One region of the Methylopila henanensis genome, then DNA from elsewhere that is predicted to be linked to it. Evidence: predicted binding sites of a transcription regulator. Region 1 holds the regulator's gene; the other holds the start of a gene.
What was found. The regulator LexA, encoded in region 1, represses DNA repair genes until DNA is damaged. The targets are predictions, from matches to a motif close to TGTTCNNNNTGTGTTCNG.
Positions count from the first base shown of each region.

Region 2: the regulator LexA is predicted to act here: its motif matches at 4,462-4,479, upstream of dnaE (DNA polymerase III subunit alpha).

Region 1 is NZ_JBHUER010000001.1:286,296-294,639, forward strand. It holds gene gltX (glutamate--tRNA ligase) at 1-1,169, opposite strand, end outside; gene ACFSCV_RS01395 (ComEC/Rec2 family competence protein) at 1,279-3,609, shown strand; gene lexA (transcriptional repressor LexA) at 3,603-4,316, opposite strand; gene msrA (peptide-methionine (S)-S-oxide reductase MsrA) at 4,449-4,973, opposite strand; gene ACFSCV_RS01410 (hypothetical protein) at 5,199-5,435, opposite strand; gene ACFSCV_RS01415 (hypothetical protein) at 5,432-5,596, opposite strand; gene ACFSCV_RS01420 (class I SAM-dependent methyltransferase) at 5,868-6,470, shown strand; gene ACFSCV_RS01425 ((2Fe-2S)-binding protein) at 6,475-6,963, shown strand; gene ACFSCV_RS01430 (xanthine dehydrogenase family protein molybdopterin-binding subunit) at 6,960-8,344, shown strand, end outside.
Region 2 is NZ_JBHUER010000010.1:332-8,675, reverse strand. It holds gene hflX (GTPase HflX) at 1-238, shown strand, start outside; gene proS (proline--tRNA ligase) at 1,075-2,397, shown strand; gene ACFSCV_RS13145 (lipoprotein-releasing ABC transporter permease subunit) at 2,406-3,686, shown strand; gene ACFSCV_RS13140 (ABC transporter ATP-binding protein) at 3,683-4,405, shown strand; gene dnaE (DNA polymerase III subunit alpha) at 4,703-8,146, shown strand; tRNA gene ACFSCV_RS13130 (tRNA-Tyr) at 8,287-8,344, shown strand, end outside.

The DNA.
Region 1 (8,344 bases):
GCCTCGGCGGCGGGCTCCAGCGCCAGCGGGCGCGAGTCGATCAGGAACCGGGCGCCGTCGATAAGCTCGACAAGGGTCTTCGCGCGCTCCTTCAGACCGGGGAGGGCGGTCGCGAGCGCCGGCCAGCGCCCGGTCTCGTCCAGCCGCCGCGCCGCTTCCGGGCCGCCCGGCAGATAGGGCAGCGAGGCCTTCAGGGTCGCCAGCAGCTCGTCGTCCGGCGTCGAACGCATGTAATGCCCGTTGAGGTTCGACAGCTTCGCCATGTCGAACCTCGCGGCCGACCGCCCGACGTCCCTGATGTCGAACCACTCGATCGCCTGCTCCGTCGAGAAGATCTCGTCGTCGCCGTGGCTCCAGCCGAGCCGGGCGAGGTAGTTCCGCAGCGCCGAGGGCAGGAAGCCGAGTTCGCGGTAGGCTTCGGCGCCGAGCGCGCCATGGCGCTTCGACAGCTTCGCGCCGTCGGGGCCATGAATCAGCGGGATGTGCGCCATCTTCGGCACGGCCCAGCCGAGCGCCTCGTAAATCTGGGTCTGCCGGGCGGCGTTGGTGAGGTGGTCGACGCCCCGGATCACATGGGTGACGCCCATGTCGTGGTCGTCGACGACGACCGCGAGCATGTAGGTCGGCGTTCCGTCCGAGCGCAGCAGCACGAGGTCGTCGAGGTCCTTGTTGGGGATGACGACGCGGCCCTGCACCAGATCGTCCACCACGGTCTCGCCTTCGGTCGGCGCCCTGAGGCGGATGGCGGAGGGACGGCCCGCGGGCGCGTCGCTCTCCGGCCGGTCGCGCCAGCGCCCGTCATAGCGGGGCGGGCGGCCTTCCGCCTGGGCGAGGCTGCGCATCTCCTCGAGCTCCTGCGCCGTGGCGTAGCAGCGGTAGGCGCGGCCCGCCGCCAGCATCTGCTCCACGGCCTCGCGGTGACGGGCGGCGCGGGCGAACTGGAAGATCGGCTCGCCGTCCCAGTCGAGGCCGAGCCAGGTCAGGCCGTCGAGGATTGCCGCGATCGCTTCCTCGGTGGAGCGCGCCCGGTCCGTGTCCTCGATGCGCAGCAGCATTTTGCCGCCGAGCGATTTCGCGAACAGCCAGTTGAACAGCGCGGTGCGGGCGCCGCCGATGTGCAGGAAGCCGGTGGGCGAGGGCGCGAAACGGGTGACGACGGTCTCGGTCACGGGCGGTCTCAAAACTGCTCAGGGGTGAAAAGCCTGCTTGCGACAAAGCCGCTTCGCGCGAAGGCGCGCCCGTGTAGCATGGGCCGCAAGCAGGGGAAACAGCGCGGCCATGGGCGGGCAGCCGGGCTACGACGGGCGGAAGCGGGGCGCGCGGGCGATCGCGCTGCCGGGCGCGCGCTCCGTCGGCGACAGCGGCACGCTTGGCCTCCTCCGGGCCGCCCGTGGCTGGTTCGCGGCCCATTTCGCCGAAGAGATCGAGCTCGGGCGGCCGGCGCTCTGGTTTCCGGTCGCCTTCGGCGTCGGCGTGATCGTCTATTTCGCCGCGGCGGAAGAGCCGCAGCTTTGGGCCGCGAGCCTGCTCGCAGGAGCGGCCGTCATGGGCGTGATCGCGGCGCGGCGGCGTTTCATCGCGCTCGGCGTCACGCTCGGGCTGGCGGCGGGCGCGCTCGGTTTTCTCGCCGCGAAGATCGCAGCCGTGCGGGCGGAGGCGCCGCAGCTCGCCCGCGCCCAGCGCGCCGAAGTCGTCGGCCGCGTCGTCCTGATCGAGCCCCGCGACCGCGGCATGCGGCGCGTGACCGTCGCGGTCGAGCGGCTCGGCGACCTCAAGGCCTCCGGGACGCCACGACGGGTGCGCGTGACGATCGGGCGGGAACCTTCGCTCGACGCCGGCGACCGCGTGTCGCTGACCGCGTTCTGGCGCGCCCCGCAGGGCCCGGTGCGGCCCGGAGGCTACGACTTCGCGCGCGTCGCGTTCTTCCAGGGCGTGGGCGCGACCGGCGCACAGCCGAAGGACGTCCGGCGCCTCGCTCCGGCGGTGGAGGAGACGGCGCTGGAGCGGGTCTCCGCCGCGGTCGAGCGCCTGCGCGCCCGCCTGACCGAACGGGTGGTCCAGGCCATCGGGGGCGGTCCCGAGGCCGCTGTCGCGGCGGCGCTGGTGACGGGCGTGCGCGGCCCCATCCAGCAGGACGTCGACGACGATCTACGCGCCGCCGGCCTCAGCCATATCCTCTCGATCTCGGGCCTTCACATGGCTCTGGTCGCGGGCGTGCTGTTCTGGCTGCTGCGCGCGGCGCTCGCGCTGTCGCAGACCGTCGCGCTCGGCTGGCCGGTGAAGCAGATCGCAGCCGTCGCGGCGCTCGGCGGGGCCGCGTTCTATCTCGCGCTCTCCGGCGCGGAGGTCGCGACCCAGCGCGCTTTCCTCATGGCGGCCGTCGTGTTCGCGGCCATCCTGATCGGCCGGCCGGCGCTGACGCCGCGGAACCTCGCGCTCGCGGCGCTCGCGGTGACGGCGCTGACGCCCGACGCGCTGCTCGGGCCGAGCTTCCAGATGTCGTTCGCCGCGGTCGCCGCGCTGATCGCGACCTTCGAGGCCTGGCCGCGCCGCCGCGAACGTCCCGAATCCACGACGCGGCTCGGCGCGGCGATCCGCTGGCTCGGGACGGCGGCGGCGGTCGCGCTTGTCACCACCCTCGTCGCGGGGCTCGCGACAGCGCCCTTCGCCGCCTACCACTTCCACCGCGTGACGCCCTATGCGCTCGCCGGCAACGCGCTCGCGACGCCGCTGATCAGCCTGATCGTGATGCCGAGCGTCGTCGGCGGGCTGCTGTTCGCGCCGCTCGGCCTCGACGGGCCGTGGTGGCGGCTGATGGGCCTCGGCCTCGACGGCGTGCTCGCGATCGCCCGCGCCGTCGCGTCCTGGCCCGGCGCGGAGCGCGCGACCGGCGCCTTCGGCGAGGCCTCGCTTCTCCTGTTCGCGCTCGGGATCTGCTGGCTCTGCCTGTGGCGGACGCCGCTGCGCTTTCTCGCCGTCGCGCCTATTCTCGCCGCGTTCGCGCTCGCGGCCTGGCCGACGCGGCCCGACGTGGTGATCGATCCGGCCGGGCGCTCCATGGCGGTGCGCGGGCCGGACGGAAAGCTCGCGCTCGTCGGCGCCGGGCGCAGCGGATTCGCCGCCAAGGTCTGGCTCGCGGCCGACGGCGAAGGGCCGCCAAGCCCGCCCTCAGGCGCCCGCCGGACCGCAGGAGCAGGCCGCTGCGACGCCTATGGCTGCGTCGCGCCGCTTGCGGACGGAGGCGTCGCCGCGCTGGTCTGGGACCCGCGCGCATTCGAGGAGGACTGCCGGCGCGCCACGCTGGTTGTGACGCGACTCGAGGCGCCGCCCGCCTGCTTCGACCGCGCCGCGGTCGTCGACCGCCGCGCGCTCGCCGCGACCGGCGCGCTCGAACTCAAGCGCGACGGCCCTCGCTTCCTAGGAACAGCCGCACGAACGCCCGGAGGCGACAGGCCGTGGTCGCCGGCCGGCTTCGAGCCCCCTCCCGACGTCGCTCTCCGACTGCAGTTCGCGCCGCGCCGCGCGCCGACCTCCGCTGAGTCAGACGCCGTCGATCCCACCGAAGTCCCGGAGGAGCCCGACGAGCAGGGGGCCGCAGACGATCAGTAGCGGCGGATCAGCCCAACAAGCCGGCCCTGGATCGCGACCCGGTCGGGACCGAAGATGCGCGTCTCGTAGGCCGGGTTCGCCGCTTCCAGAGCGATCGAAGCGCCGCGCTTGCGCAGTCGTTTCAGCGTCGCCTCCTCGTCGTCCACCAGCGCCACCACGATGTCGCCGGTGTCGGCCACGGTCTGCTTGCGGATGAGCACGAGGTCGCCGTCGAGAATGCCGGCCTCGATCATCGAATCGCCGCGCACTTCGAGGGCGAAATGCTCGCCGGCCGAAAGCATGTCGGGCGACACCGCGATGGTGTGGCTCTTCGCCTGGATGGCCTCGATCGGCACGCCCGCGGCGATCCGGCCCATGACCGGGATCGCCACCATGCGCTCGTCCTCGTCTTCCTCCGCTGCCGGAGGACGGGCCGGGCGGACCTTGCCGAGATTGCCCTCGATGACGCTGGGGGTGAAGCGGCCGGCGGGGCGCGACACCGGCGGCGCCGCGGCCTCGGGAAGCTTCAGCACCTCGAGGGCGCGCGCGCGGTTCGGCAGACGGCGGATGAAGCCGCGCTCCTCCAGCGCCATGATCAGGCGGTGGATGCCGGACTTGGACTTGAGGTCCAGCGCGTCCTTCATCTCGTCGAACGAGGGGGGAACGCCGGTCTCCTTCAGCCGCTCATGGATGAAGCGCAGCAACTCGTACTGCTTGCGGGTCAACATGTCCGGCTCCGCGACGTCAAAAACAAATCATGAACAGATATCTACCTGTTCTAGATGTGTTCCGCAAGGGTTAACGTCGCGTTTACGGCGACGGCGCTTCCGCGCCGCCGCGTCCCGCGCGGATGCGGCCGCTCAGCCGGCGCGGCGGACCTCCTCGCGCGCGGGCAGCCGCCAGTTCGGCCGGATGAAGTGGCAGGTGTAGCCGTTGGGATAGCGCTCGAGATAGTCCTGATGCTCGGGCTCCGCTTCCCAGAACGGGCCGGCCGGCGCGATCTCGGTCGCCACCTTGCCCGGCCACAGCCCCGAGGCGTTCACGTCGGCGATGGTCTCCTCGGCGATCCGCTTCTGGTCGTCGTCCAGGACGAAGATCGCGGAGCGATAGCTCAGGCCGACGTCGTTGCCCTGCCGGTTCAGGGTGGTCGGGTCGTGGATCTGGAAGAAGAACTCCAGCATGCGCCGGAAGCTCGTCACGGCCGGGTCGTAGACGATCTCGATCGCCTCGGCGTGGGTTCCATGATTGCGGTAGGTGGCGTTGGGGACGTCGCCGCCCGTGTAGCCGACGCGGGTCGAAACCACGCCCGGCTGCCTGCGGATCAGGTCCTGCATGCCCCAGAAGCATCCGCCCGCCAGAACCGCACGCTCGGTCGCAGTGGTCATCGCCGTCTCCTCAGGGTTCGATCGTGGCCCTGATATCGGGATGCGGCGCCGGATTTTCAAAAGCGGGAAAGCGGGGCCGCGTGAGCGCGACCGCGCCGCAAGGCGTGCGGCCACCGAAGGCGCCCGTGCTCCTGGTCGCCTTCGGTGGCCTTAGCGGTCGTCGGTGGGGACATGCCGCCGACCGCCAATCAGATCAGTGAATGGGGCTCCCTGATCCGATCTCGTCTATCTCCGGCCGGCGCAGACGCTCCCGGCGCGGCCCCGAGGGTCAGGCGCGCAGAACGTCTGCGCGCCATCCGCTTCGGCGGCCATGGGAAGGCGGTCGCCCTTGGCGGCGCTGTTGGAGATCTTGGTCATCGTGGCGATCGGGTCGCGGCTCTCGGCGTAGCCGATCATTGCGGGCAAGGGGAGCAGCAGAAGCGCCAGCCAGCGCAGGCCTCTCCACGTCGGCCAGCGGATCATGACTCGCCTCCGCAGGCCGGCCCGGCGGCCGCGCAGGCCTCGGCCACGACTGTCTCGCCTGAAACCACGACGGCTCCCATCGCCTCCGAGGTGAGCATCAGCGACGCTCCGAGGCAGCCGGTCCGGACCAGCCGGGCGACGATTGCTTTCGAAAGGCTCATGCGGCGCTCCCGGTTTCGTTTCGGCGACGTCCCGGTGGCCCTCGAGCCGCCGCGTCGTTCGCCGTCTGACCGAAACCATGCGCCGCGGCGCGGTTGCGTTGGATTGAGAGATGTTAAGAAATATTCGGAGGACGTCAGGGTCCTCGCTTCCAGCCGGAAACATCTCTTAACAACACGCAATCCAAAGCAACCTTTCGGCGCCTCACGGTTCTGTCTCCCAAGCGGCTGAAGCGGCTCCCCCGTCCGCTCCGCGACCGACAGGAACCAGTCCATGAACGTCACGACGACCTTCGACGGCCTCACCTTCATCAGGGAATGGCTGACCGCTCCTCTGCGCGTGGGAGCGATCCTTCCGTCCGGCGCGACCCTCGCGAGGGTGATGACCGCGGAGATCGACCGGAACGTCGGCGCCGTGATCGAGCTCGGGCCCGGCACCGGCGTCTTCACCCAGGCGCTGCTCGAACGCGGCGTCCCGGAGCATCGGCTGGCGCTGATCGAGACAGGCTCCGAGTTCGCGACGCTGCTGCAGCTTCGCTTCCCCGAGGCGCGCACGCTCTGGATGGACGCCTCCGCGCTGCGCCACGTCGCGCTGTTCGACGGCGAAAAGGCCGGCGCCGTGGTGAGCGGGCTGCCGCTGCTCTCGATGAAGCCCCGCAAGGTGATCATGATTCTGGACGGCGCTTTCAGCCATCTGAAGCCGGGCGGCGCGTTCTACCAGTTCACCTATGGGCCGAACTGTCCGGTTCCCCGGCCGATCCTCGATCGGCTCGGCCTGAAGGCCAGCCGCGTCGGCCGCGCGCTCGCGAACATGCCGCCGGCCACGGTGTACCGGATTCAGCGCCGCGCCCCGCGGCGGCCCGGCGGGGAGGGCTGATCCCATGGCGCATTCCCTCACGATCAACGGCGAGATTCATCGGGTCGAGGCGGACGGCCGCACGCCCCTGCTCTGGGTTCTCCGCGACACGCTGAAGCTCACGGGTTCGAAATACGGCTGCGGCGCCGGCCTGTGCGGCGCCTGCACGGTGCATGTCGACGGTCAGCCCGCGCGATCCTGCTCGCTCACGCTGGCCGATCTCGCCACCTCACGGATCACGACGATCGAAGCGATCGCCGGCGCGGAGGCCGAAGCCGTCCGCGACGCCTGGGTGCGGCGCGACGTGCCGCAATGCGGCTTCTGCCAGTCCGGCCAGGTCATGAGCGCGATCGCTCTGCTTCGCGAGACGCCGTCGCCGACCGACGAAGACATCGACGCCGCGATGAGCGGGAACCTCTGCCGCTGCGCCACCTACAACCGCATCCGCGCCGCGATCCACGACGCCGCGGGGCAGCTCCGTCGGCAGGCCGACGGCGAAGGAGGCCGGACATGAGCCCCGCCGTTACCGAAGCGCCGGCCTCCCGGGGCGGCTTCCGGATGTCGCGCCGCAGGCTGATCCTCGGCGGGACGCTCGTGGGCGGCGCGCTGATCGTCGGCTACGCCGCGACCCGCCCCGTCGAGACCATCGGCGCCATCCTGCAGGCCGGCGGAGGAGACCCGGAACCGAGCGTGTTCGGTCCGTTCATCCGCATCTCCGCGGACGGCTGGGTCACCATCGTCAACAAGCACCAGGAGATGGGGCAGGGCGTCCACGCCGGGCTCGCCGCGATGGTGGCGGAGGAGCTCGACGCGGACTGGGACCGCGTCCGCGTCGTCGACGCGCATGGCAACTTCCGCGCCTACGGGCCTCAGCTCACCGCCGGATCGGGGTCGATCGCCGGCGCCTGGGACACGTTGCGCAACGCGGGCGCCGCCGCACGGGCGATGTTCGTCGCGGCCGCCGCCCAGCGCTGGGACGCGCCCGAAGAATCGCTCGTGGTGCTCGACAGCGTCGTGTCGGACCTGAACTCCGGCATGTCGGCGAGCTTCGCCGAGCTGCTGGAGGAGGCCTCGCGGCAGACCCCGCCCGACGCCCCGGAGCTGAAGCGGCCCGAAGCCTACCAGCTGATCGGAACCGACCGGGTCCGCCGCAAGGACAGCCTCCCGAAGAGCTCCGGTCGGCAGGTCTACACGCAGGACGTCCATCTGCCGAGCATGCTGACCGCGATGGTGGCGCGCAGCCCGCGCTTCGGCGGCGCGCTGGTGAGGTTCGACGCGGCCGAGGCGCTCAAGATCGCGGGCGTGGTCGACGTCTTCGCGATCGAGAGCGGCGTGGCGGTCGCCGCCGAGAACACCTTCGCGGCGAAGCTGGGGCGTGACGCTCTCAAGGTCGAATGGGACGACAGCGGGGCCGAGAAGCGCTCCTCGGCGGAGCTCGTCCGCGAGCACCGCGAGATCGCGGACGGCCGCTCGGACATCAAACCGGCCGCCTTCCAGACCGTCGGCGATCCCGAGACCGCGTTCGGCCAAGGCGCCGTGGAGTTCGCGTTCGACTTTCCCTATCTCGCCCACGCGCCCATGGAGACCCCCGATTGCGTCGCCCGCATCGACGGCTGGAGCGTCGAGATCATCTCGGGATCGCAGATGCCGACGATCGATCAGGTCCAGGCCGCGCGCGTCGCGCTCACGCTTCCGGGAAAGGTCGACATCAAGGTGCTGCCGGCCGGCGGCTCCTTCGGCCGCCGCGGGGTCCTGTCGGCGGATTATCTCATCGAATGCCTGCGGATCGCCAAGCGCACGAACGGGCGTCCGGTGAAGCTGATCTGGACCCGCGAGGACGACATCACCGGCGGCTATTACCGGCCGATGGCGCACCATCGCGCATGGGTGGAGAT
Region 2 (8,344 bases), on a different contig from region 1:
GGGCGAGGACGTCCTGCTCGCCGCCGTCGAGCGGCGGCTGTCGGCGAAGCGCGAGACGGTCGAGGTGCGGGTCGCGCCAGAGGACGGCGCCGGCGTCAACTGGCTGTTCCGGCACTGCGACGTGCTGGAGCGCCGCCCCGCCGACGACGGCGCGACCGAGGTCGTGGTCCGGATCGAGCCCGGCCGCGTCGAGGGCCTGCGCCGGCGCTTCGCCAGCCTGCGCGCGCTCGACGCCTGACGCCGGCCGCTGAACGACGCGAACCGTAAGGCTCTGCGCCGCGGGCCGCGATCTGGTCGTGAAGCGCCCTGTCAAAGACTTGGACGCCCGCGTGAAGGCGCGATCCTTTCCGGTCGGGAAGGCTTCGTTCGCGATCAAGGCCCAACGGCCCTCCGCGGGAGCCGGACGGCCGTGCTCCTGCGTCCTGCCCCTGCGCGCCGGAAACGCGTCGTCATGATCCGGCTCGACCGGACCATCCAAAGCCGTGGGGCGCCCGCCGCCCGTTGCGCTGTGAAGAGCGCGGCGGCGGGTGAACGTTTCACGGAAATGAACCCGGCGTTCACCCGAACGGGCCGGGTTAACCCGCCTTCGCCCGTTCCGGAGGGCCATGGGCGAGGGGGCGTCTAAGCCGCGCGCTGCCCAAAAAAAGCGCAAAAAAAAGCAGAGCTGGAGCTCTGCTTCTTTCGAGTTCCTCGTTCGTGTCCGTTTTGCGAAGCGCCGCGAGCGGTGCGGGACTTCGGCGCTTCCTCATGGCGTTCCGACCTTGCGGACCGCCAAACGGACTTCCTCCCAAGACTTGGACCGATGTTTATTCCGGTCTGGCAACGGAACCGGAAGGCCCTCTTTATTTGGTCACGTTAGCCTGCCGTCTCGCGCTTGTCATCATCCTGAGCATGCGGCGCCGAAAAAAAGTGCGTGAGACACACAGCTCGTCGCCGCCGGCTTGCCCAGCGCGCGAAGCCCCTGTCGGAAGCGCCCATCAGGGCTTGTGTTTTCGGGGGGCATCGGGTTTCGTTCCGGCCTCGCGCGGCCACGTTTCAGGCCTTGCGCCGCCGTCCTCCGGAGCCTCCCGACCAATGCGTGCCAGCCGTTACTTCATGCCGATCCTGCGCGACGCGCCGAAGGAGGCCGAGATCGTCTCGCACCGGCTGATGCTGCGGGCGGGCATGATCCGCCAGGAGGCGGCGGGCATCTACGCGTGGCTGCCGCTCGGCCTCAAGGTCCTGAACAACATCACGAAAATCGTGCGGGAAGAGCAGGATCGCGCCGGAGCGATCGAGCTGCTGATGCCGACGATCCAGCTCGCCGACCTCTGGCGCGAGAGCGGGCGCTACGACGCCTACGGCAAGGAGATGCTGCGCATCAAGGACCGGCGCGACCGGGAGATGCTGTACGGTCCGACCAACGAGGAGATGATCACCGAGATCTTCCGCGCGAACGTCCGCTCCCACAAGGATCTGCCGAAGAACCTCTACCACATCCAGTGGAAATTCCGTGACGAGAGGCGGCCGCGATTCGGCGTGATGCGCTCGCGCGAGTTCCTGATGAAGGACGCCTACTCCTTCGACATCGACCAGGCGTCGGCGAAGACTTCGTACAACCGGATGTTCGTCGCCTACCTGCGGACCTTCGCGCGGCTTGGCCTGAAGGCGATCCCGATGCAGGCCGACACCGGCCCGATCGGCGGAGACCTCAGCCACGAGTTCATCATTCTGGCGAAGACCGGCGAGAGCGAGGTGTTCGGCCACAACGACTATCTCGACTTCGAGACCCCCGGCGCGGACGTCGATTTCGACGACGCCGAAGGCCTGCAGGCGATCGTCGACCGTTGGACCAGCCTCTACGCCGCGACCGAGGAGAAGCACGACCTCGCCGCCTTCGAGGCGCTGCCGGAGGATCGCCGCTTCGCCGCGCGCGGCATCGAGGTCGGCCACATCTTCTACTTCGGAACCAAGTACTCCGAGCCGATGAAGGCCTATGTGACCGGCCCGGACGGCAAGGACGTCCCGGTGCATATGGGGTCCTACGGCATCGGCCCGTCGCGCCTCGCGGCGGCGATCATCGAAGCCGGCCACGACGACGCCGGAATCATCTGGCCGGATGCGGTCGCCCCGTTCAGGGTCGGGCTCGTGAACCTCAAGCCCGGCGATTCGGCCTGCGACGCGGCGTGCGAGGATCTCTACGCGAAACTCAAGGGTCTGGGGCTCGACGTGCTGTACGACGACACCGACGACCGCGCCGGCGCGAAGTTCGCGACCATGGACCTGATCGGCTTGCCGTGGCGGCTTGTCGTCGGGCCGAAGGGGCTCGCCTCCGGCATGGTCGAGCTGAAGCGCCGCGGCTCCTCCGCGCCCGAGCAGTTGAGCGCTGAATCGGCGCTCGCCGCGCTCTCCCGCTGACCGCCGGAATGGCGACGTCCATGGAACCGGCCGGCTCGACGCGACCGTTCGCGCCGTTCGAATGGATGATCGCCGGCCGCTACCTCCGGGCGCGCCGCAAGGAAGGCTTCATCTCGGTCATCGCCGGCTTCTCCTTCCTGGGCATCACGCTCGGCGTCGCGACCCTGATCATCGTCATGGCGGTGATGAACGGGTTCCGGACGGAGCTGCTGACCAAGATCCTGGGGATCAACGGCCATGTGGTGGTGCAGCCGATCGACGGGCCGCTGACGGACTTCGCCGAGGTCGCCGAACGCCTTTCAAAGGTGAAGGACGTCAAGTTCGTCATCCCGCTGGTGGAGGGGCAGGCGCTGGCCTCCTCGCCGTCGGCGTCGGGCGGCGTGTTGGTTCGGGGCCTGCGGGCGCAGGATCTCGGCAAGCTCCAGCTCGTCTCGCGCACGATCCGGGACGGGACGCTCGAAGGCTTCGATGACGGCGAGGGCGTCCTGATCGGCCGACGCCTCGCCGACCAGCTCGGCCTGCGCGCCGGCGACACGCTCCAGCTCGTCACGCCGAAAGGCGCGGTGACGCCTATGGGCGTCACGCCGCAGATCAAGAGCTACCGGGTCGCCGCGATCTTCGAGATCGGCATGTCGGAATACGACGCCGCCTTCGTGTTCCTGCCCTTCGCCGAAGCCCAGGCCTACTTTAACCGCGAGGACGACGCTTCCGCGATCGAGGTCTATCTCGACCATCCCGATCAGGTGGCGGCCGCGAAACCGCTGCTGCAACAGGCGGCTGGACGGTCCGTCTATCTGCTCGACTGGCGCGACCGCAACAGGACCTTCTTCTCGGCGCTCGAGGTCGAGCGCAACGTCATGTTCCTGATCCTCACCCTGATCGTGCTGGTGGCGGCGCTGAACATCGTTTCCGGCCTGATCATGCTGGTGAAGGACAAGGGCCGCGACATCGCGATCCTGCGCACCATGGGCGCGACGTCGGGCGCGGTGATGCGGGTGTTCCTGATCACCGGCGCCAGCATCGGCGTCGTCGGCACGCTCGCGGGCTTCGCGCTCGGCATGATCGTGTGCTGGAACATCGAGGCGATCCGGGCCTTCATGGCCTATGTCACCAACACCGAGCTGTTCTCCCCGGAGATCTATTTCCTGAGCAGGCTTCCGGCCGACCCGAACGTCGGCGAGACGGCGACGGTGGTGCTCATGGCGATGGCGCTGTCCGTCATCGCTACGCTCTATCCGTCCTGGCGGGCGGCCCGGCTCGATCCTGTCGAGGCGCTGCGTTACGAATGACCGAGTATGGCGTCGTCGAGAACGAGGATTACGCCGAAGCGCCAGCGCCGCTGCTGGAGCTCGACCGCGTCGTCAGGCGTTATCGGCAGGGCGTCGAAGCGCTGGAAGTGCTCTCCGGCGCCTCGCTGACGCTTCAGGCCGGCGAAGTGGTGGCGCTGGTCGCGCCGTCCGGCACCGGCAAGTCGACACTGCTGCACGTCGCCGGGTTGCTGGAGCGTCCCGACGAGGGCGAAGTCTATCTCGACGGCCGCCCGACCGCGGCGCTCGACGACGCCGCCCGCACCGCGCTCCGCCGCAACCAGGTCGGCTTCGTCTACCAGTTCCACCACCTGCTGCCCGAATTCTCCGCGCTCGAGAACGTGGTGCTGCCGCAGCTCATCCGGGGGCTCGCCGCCGCCGAGGCGAAGCGGCGCGCTTCCGAACTGCTCGCCTATCTCGGCCTCGGCGCGCGCCTGTCGCACCGCCCGGCCGAGCTGTCCGGCGGCGAGCAGCAGCGGGTGGCGATCGCGCGCGCGGTCGCGAACGCTCCGCGGCTGCTGTTCGCCGACGAGCCCACCGGCAACCTCGACCCGGGCACCTCCGCGCATGTCTTCGAGACCATGACCGCGCTCGCCCGCGCGTCCGGGCTCGCCGCCGTGGTCGCGACGCACAATCTCGAGCTCGCGGCGACGCTCGACCGGAGGATCACCCTCCGGGACGGCGTGCTCGTCGACGCCTGACATTCGTTAACCCTGCTGCAGACACCAGACCGTTTCCGTTTGACATCGGCGCAACAAGGAACAAAAAAAGAACATAACAAGTTCAAACAGGAGTTGCGTCATGGTCTGGACCACCACCCGCGCGATCGTCGGAGGGGCTCTCGAACTCGGCTCCGTGGCGTTGTTCATGGGAGCGCTGCTGGTGTGGGCGGACGTCCTCAGCGCGGTCTGACGGAGCGAAAGTCTGTGGACCGACGTGAACTCCGCGCCTCGGCCCGCGGCGGCCGGGAGTAGGATGGCCGCAGTCGGGAGGCGGTGATGAGCGCGAGCGGACTGAAGAACGAACCCGGTTTCGTCCATCTGCATGTGCGTTCGTCGTTCTCGCTGCTCGAAGGCGCGCTGACGATCGCGAAGCTCGCCGCCGTCGCCAAGGCCGACCGGATGCCGGCCGTCGCGCTCACGGACAACAACCTGTTCGGGGCGCTCGAATTTTCCGAGAAGCTGGCGGGGGCGGGCGTCCAGCCGATCGTCGGCATGGCGCTCGACGTGGAGTTCGCGGACCGGGAGGAGCGACCCGGTCGTCCCGGTCGCGACACGCGCCGCCCGCTCATAATTCTGCTGGCGCGGTCGGAGATGGGCTATCGCAATCTGATGGCCCTCGGCAGCCGCGCCTTTCTGGAAAGCGACGTCAACGAGGGGCCGCACGCCACGCTTGCGATGCTCGAGGCGCATCGCGACGGGCTGATCGCGCTGACCGGAGGTCCGGAAGGACCCGTCGACCGGGCCTTGTCGGACGGCGTCGAGGACATCGCGGCGGCGCGTCTCGACCGGCTGGCGGGGCTCTACGGCGATGCGCTCTATGTCGAGCTGCAGCGCCACGGGCTCGCGAGCGAGCGGGCGGTCGAAAGCGCGCTCGTCAATCTCGCCTACGCCCGCGGCCTGCCGCTCGTGGCGACGAACGGCGCCCGTTTCGCGGAACGAAGCGATCACGAGGCCCATGACGCCCTGATCTGCCTCGCCGAAGGCCGCTTCCTGGCGGAGGAGCAGCGCCGGCAACTGACGCCCGAGCACGGCCTCAAGAGCCGCGCCGAGATGGTGGCCCTGTTCGCGGACCTGCCGGAGGCGACGGCGAACACGGTCGAGATCGCGCGGCGCTGTTCGCACCGCCCGCGCACGATGAAGCCGATTCTGCCGCGGTTCACAGTCGGGGACGGGGAGGCGGCCGACGAGGCGTTCGAACTCCGCCGGCAGGCGGAGACGGGCCTCGCCGCCCGCCTCGCCGCCCATGGGCCGGCTCCCGGCCTGGCGGTCGAGGACTACGAGAAGCGTCTCGCCTTCGAGCTCGGCGTCATCGAGCGGATGAAGTTTCCGGGCTACTTCCTGATCGTGTCGGACTTCATCAAGTGGGCGAAGGATCAGGGCATTCCGGTCGGTCCCGGCCGCGGCTCGGGCGCCGGCTCGCTGGTGGCCTATTCGCTCACCATCACCGACCTCGACCCGTTGCGGTTCGGCCTGCTGTTCGAGCGCTTCCTGAACCCCGAGCGCGTCTCGATGCCGGACTTCGACATCGACTTCTGCCAGGACAGGCGCGAGGAAGTGATCCGCTACGTCCAGGATCGCTACGGCCACGACCGCGTCGCGCAGATCATCACTTTCGGCACGCTGCAGGCGCGCGGCGTGATGCGCGACGTCGGCCGCGTGCTGGAGATGCCCTACGGGCAGGTGGACAAGCTCTGCAAGCTCGTGCCCCAGAACCCGGCGAATCCGGTCACGCTGAAGCAGGCGGTCGTCGACGAGCCCAAGCTCGCCGAGGCGCGGACGGAGGACGAGAAGGTCGGGCGCATGCTCGACATCGCGCTGAAGCTCGAGGGATTGTACCGGCACGCCTCGACCCACGCGGCCGGTATCGTGATCGGCGACAGGCCGCTTTCGGAGCTGGTGCCGCTCTACCGCGACCCGCGCTCCGACATGCCGGTGACCCAGTTCAACATGAAGTGGGTCGAGCCGGCGGGCCTCGTGAAGTTCGACTTCCTCGGGCTGAAGACGCTGACCACGCTGACGACAGCGGTGAACCTGCTCAAGCGGCGCGGCGTGTCGGTCGATCTCGAGAAGATCCCGCTCGACGACGAGGCGACCTACGCCATGCTGTCGCGCGGCGAGACGGTCGGCGTGTTCCAGCTGGAAAGCGCCGGCATGCGGCGCGCGCTCGCCGACATGAAGCCGGACCGCTTCGAGGACATCATCGCCCTCGTCGCGCTGTACCGTCCGGGGCCGATGGCCAACATCCCGGTCTACTGCGCCCGCAAGCACGGGCTGGAGAAACCCGAATATCCGCATCCGAAACTCGCCCCGATTCTCGGGGAGACCTTCGGCGTCATCATCTACCAGGAGCAGGTGATGCAGACGGCGCAGTCGCTCGCGGGCTATTCGCTCGGCGAGGCGGACCTGCTCCGGCGCGCCATGGGCAAGAAGATCCGCTCCGAGATGGACGCCCAGCGCGAACGCTTCGTGTCCGGCGCGGTGGAGCACGGCATCGGCAAGGCGGACGCCTCGACCATCTTCGACCTGCTGGCGAAGTTCGCGGACTACGGCTTCAACAAGAGCCATGCGGCGGCTTACGCGCTGGTCGCCTACCAGACGGCCTATCTCAAGGCGAACTACCCCGTCGAGTTTCTGGCGGCGTCCATGACGCTCGACATGGGCTCGACCGACAAGCTGGCGGAGTTCCGGCAGGAGGCGCTGAGGCTCGGCATCGAGGTCAGGCCGCCTTGCGTGAACCGCTCGTCGGTCGCTTTCGACGTCGAGGACGGCGCGATTCTCTATGCGCTCGCGGCGCTGAAAGGCGTCGGCGGGCAGGCCGTCGCGGGGCTCGTTGCTGAGCGCAGGGAGCGGCGCTTCGCCGATGTCGCCGATTTCGCGCGCCGGCTGGACCCGAGGGCGCTGCCGAAGCGCGCGCTGGAGCAGATGATCCAGGCGGGCGCGCTCGACGCGCTGGAGCCGAACCGGGCGCGCGCGCTCGCCTGCGTCGAATCGATCATGGCGATCGCCGCGCGCACGCGCGATTCGGCCGAGGTCGGGCAGTCGGACATGTTCGGCGCGGCGGCTGACCCGATTCGGCCCGCCGCCCACGAGAGCTGGTCGACCGGCGAACGGCTGAAGCGTGAATACGAGGCGATCGGCTTTTTCCTGTCCGGCCACCCGCTCGACGACTATCGGCCTCTGCTCGAGAAGCTGAGGGTCCAACGCTATGCGGACTTCGTCGCGGCGGCGAAGCGGGGCGCGACCGGAGGGCGGCTCGCGGCGACGGTGCTGACGCGCCAGGAGCGCAAGACCAAGACCGGAAACCGCATGGGAATCGTAACGCTGTCCGATCCGAGCGGGCATTACGAGGCGGTGATCTTCTCCGAGGGCCTCGCGCTGCACCGCGATCTGCTGGAGCCGAACACTCCGGTGATCGTTTCGGTCAGCGCGGCGGTCGAGGGCGACGACGTGCGCCTGCGTCTCGAAGGCGTCGAACCTCTCGACCAGGCCGCCGAGAAACTGTCGCGGTCGGTGCGGATTTTCCTGCGGGAGCCGGAGCCGCTCGAGGCGGTCGCGCGGCGGCTGCAGCCGGGCGGAGACGGCGAGGTCAACGTGGTTCTGGTGCTGGAGGAAGGCGCGACGGAGGTCGAGATTCGCCTGCCGGGACGGTACCGGGTGTCGCCCCAGATCGCGGGCGCCCTGCGTACGGTGCCGGGGGTGGTCGCGGTCGATGCGGCGTGATCCCCGGTCTGGACCGAGCCTGCGCGTTTAGCGGTTGACAGGACCCTGCGCGGCCCCCTAAAGCACCCCCCGCGAAAGCAGGTCGCAAGGCTCATGCGTTCGCTGATCGTCTCGGCGTCAGCCTGGACGGATCAGACCGTGGAGGGGTGCCCGAGTGGTTAAAGGGGACGGACTGTAAATCCGTTGGCTCAGCCTACG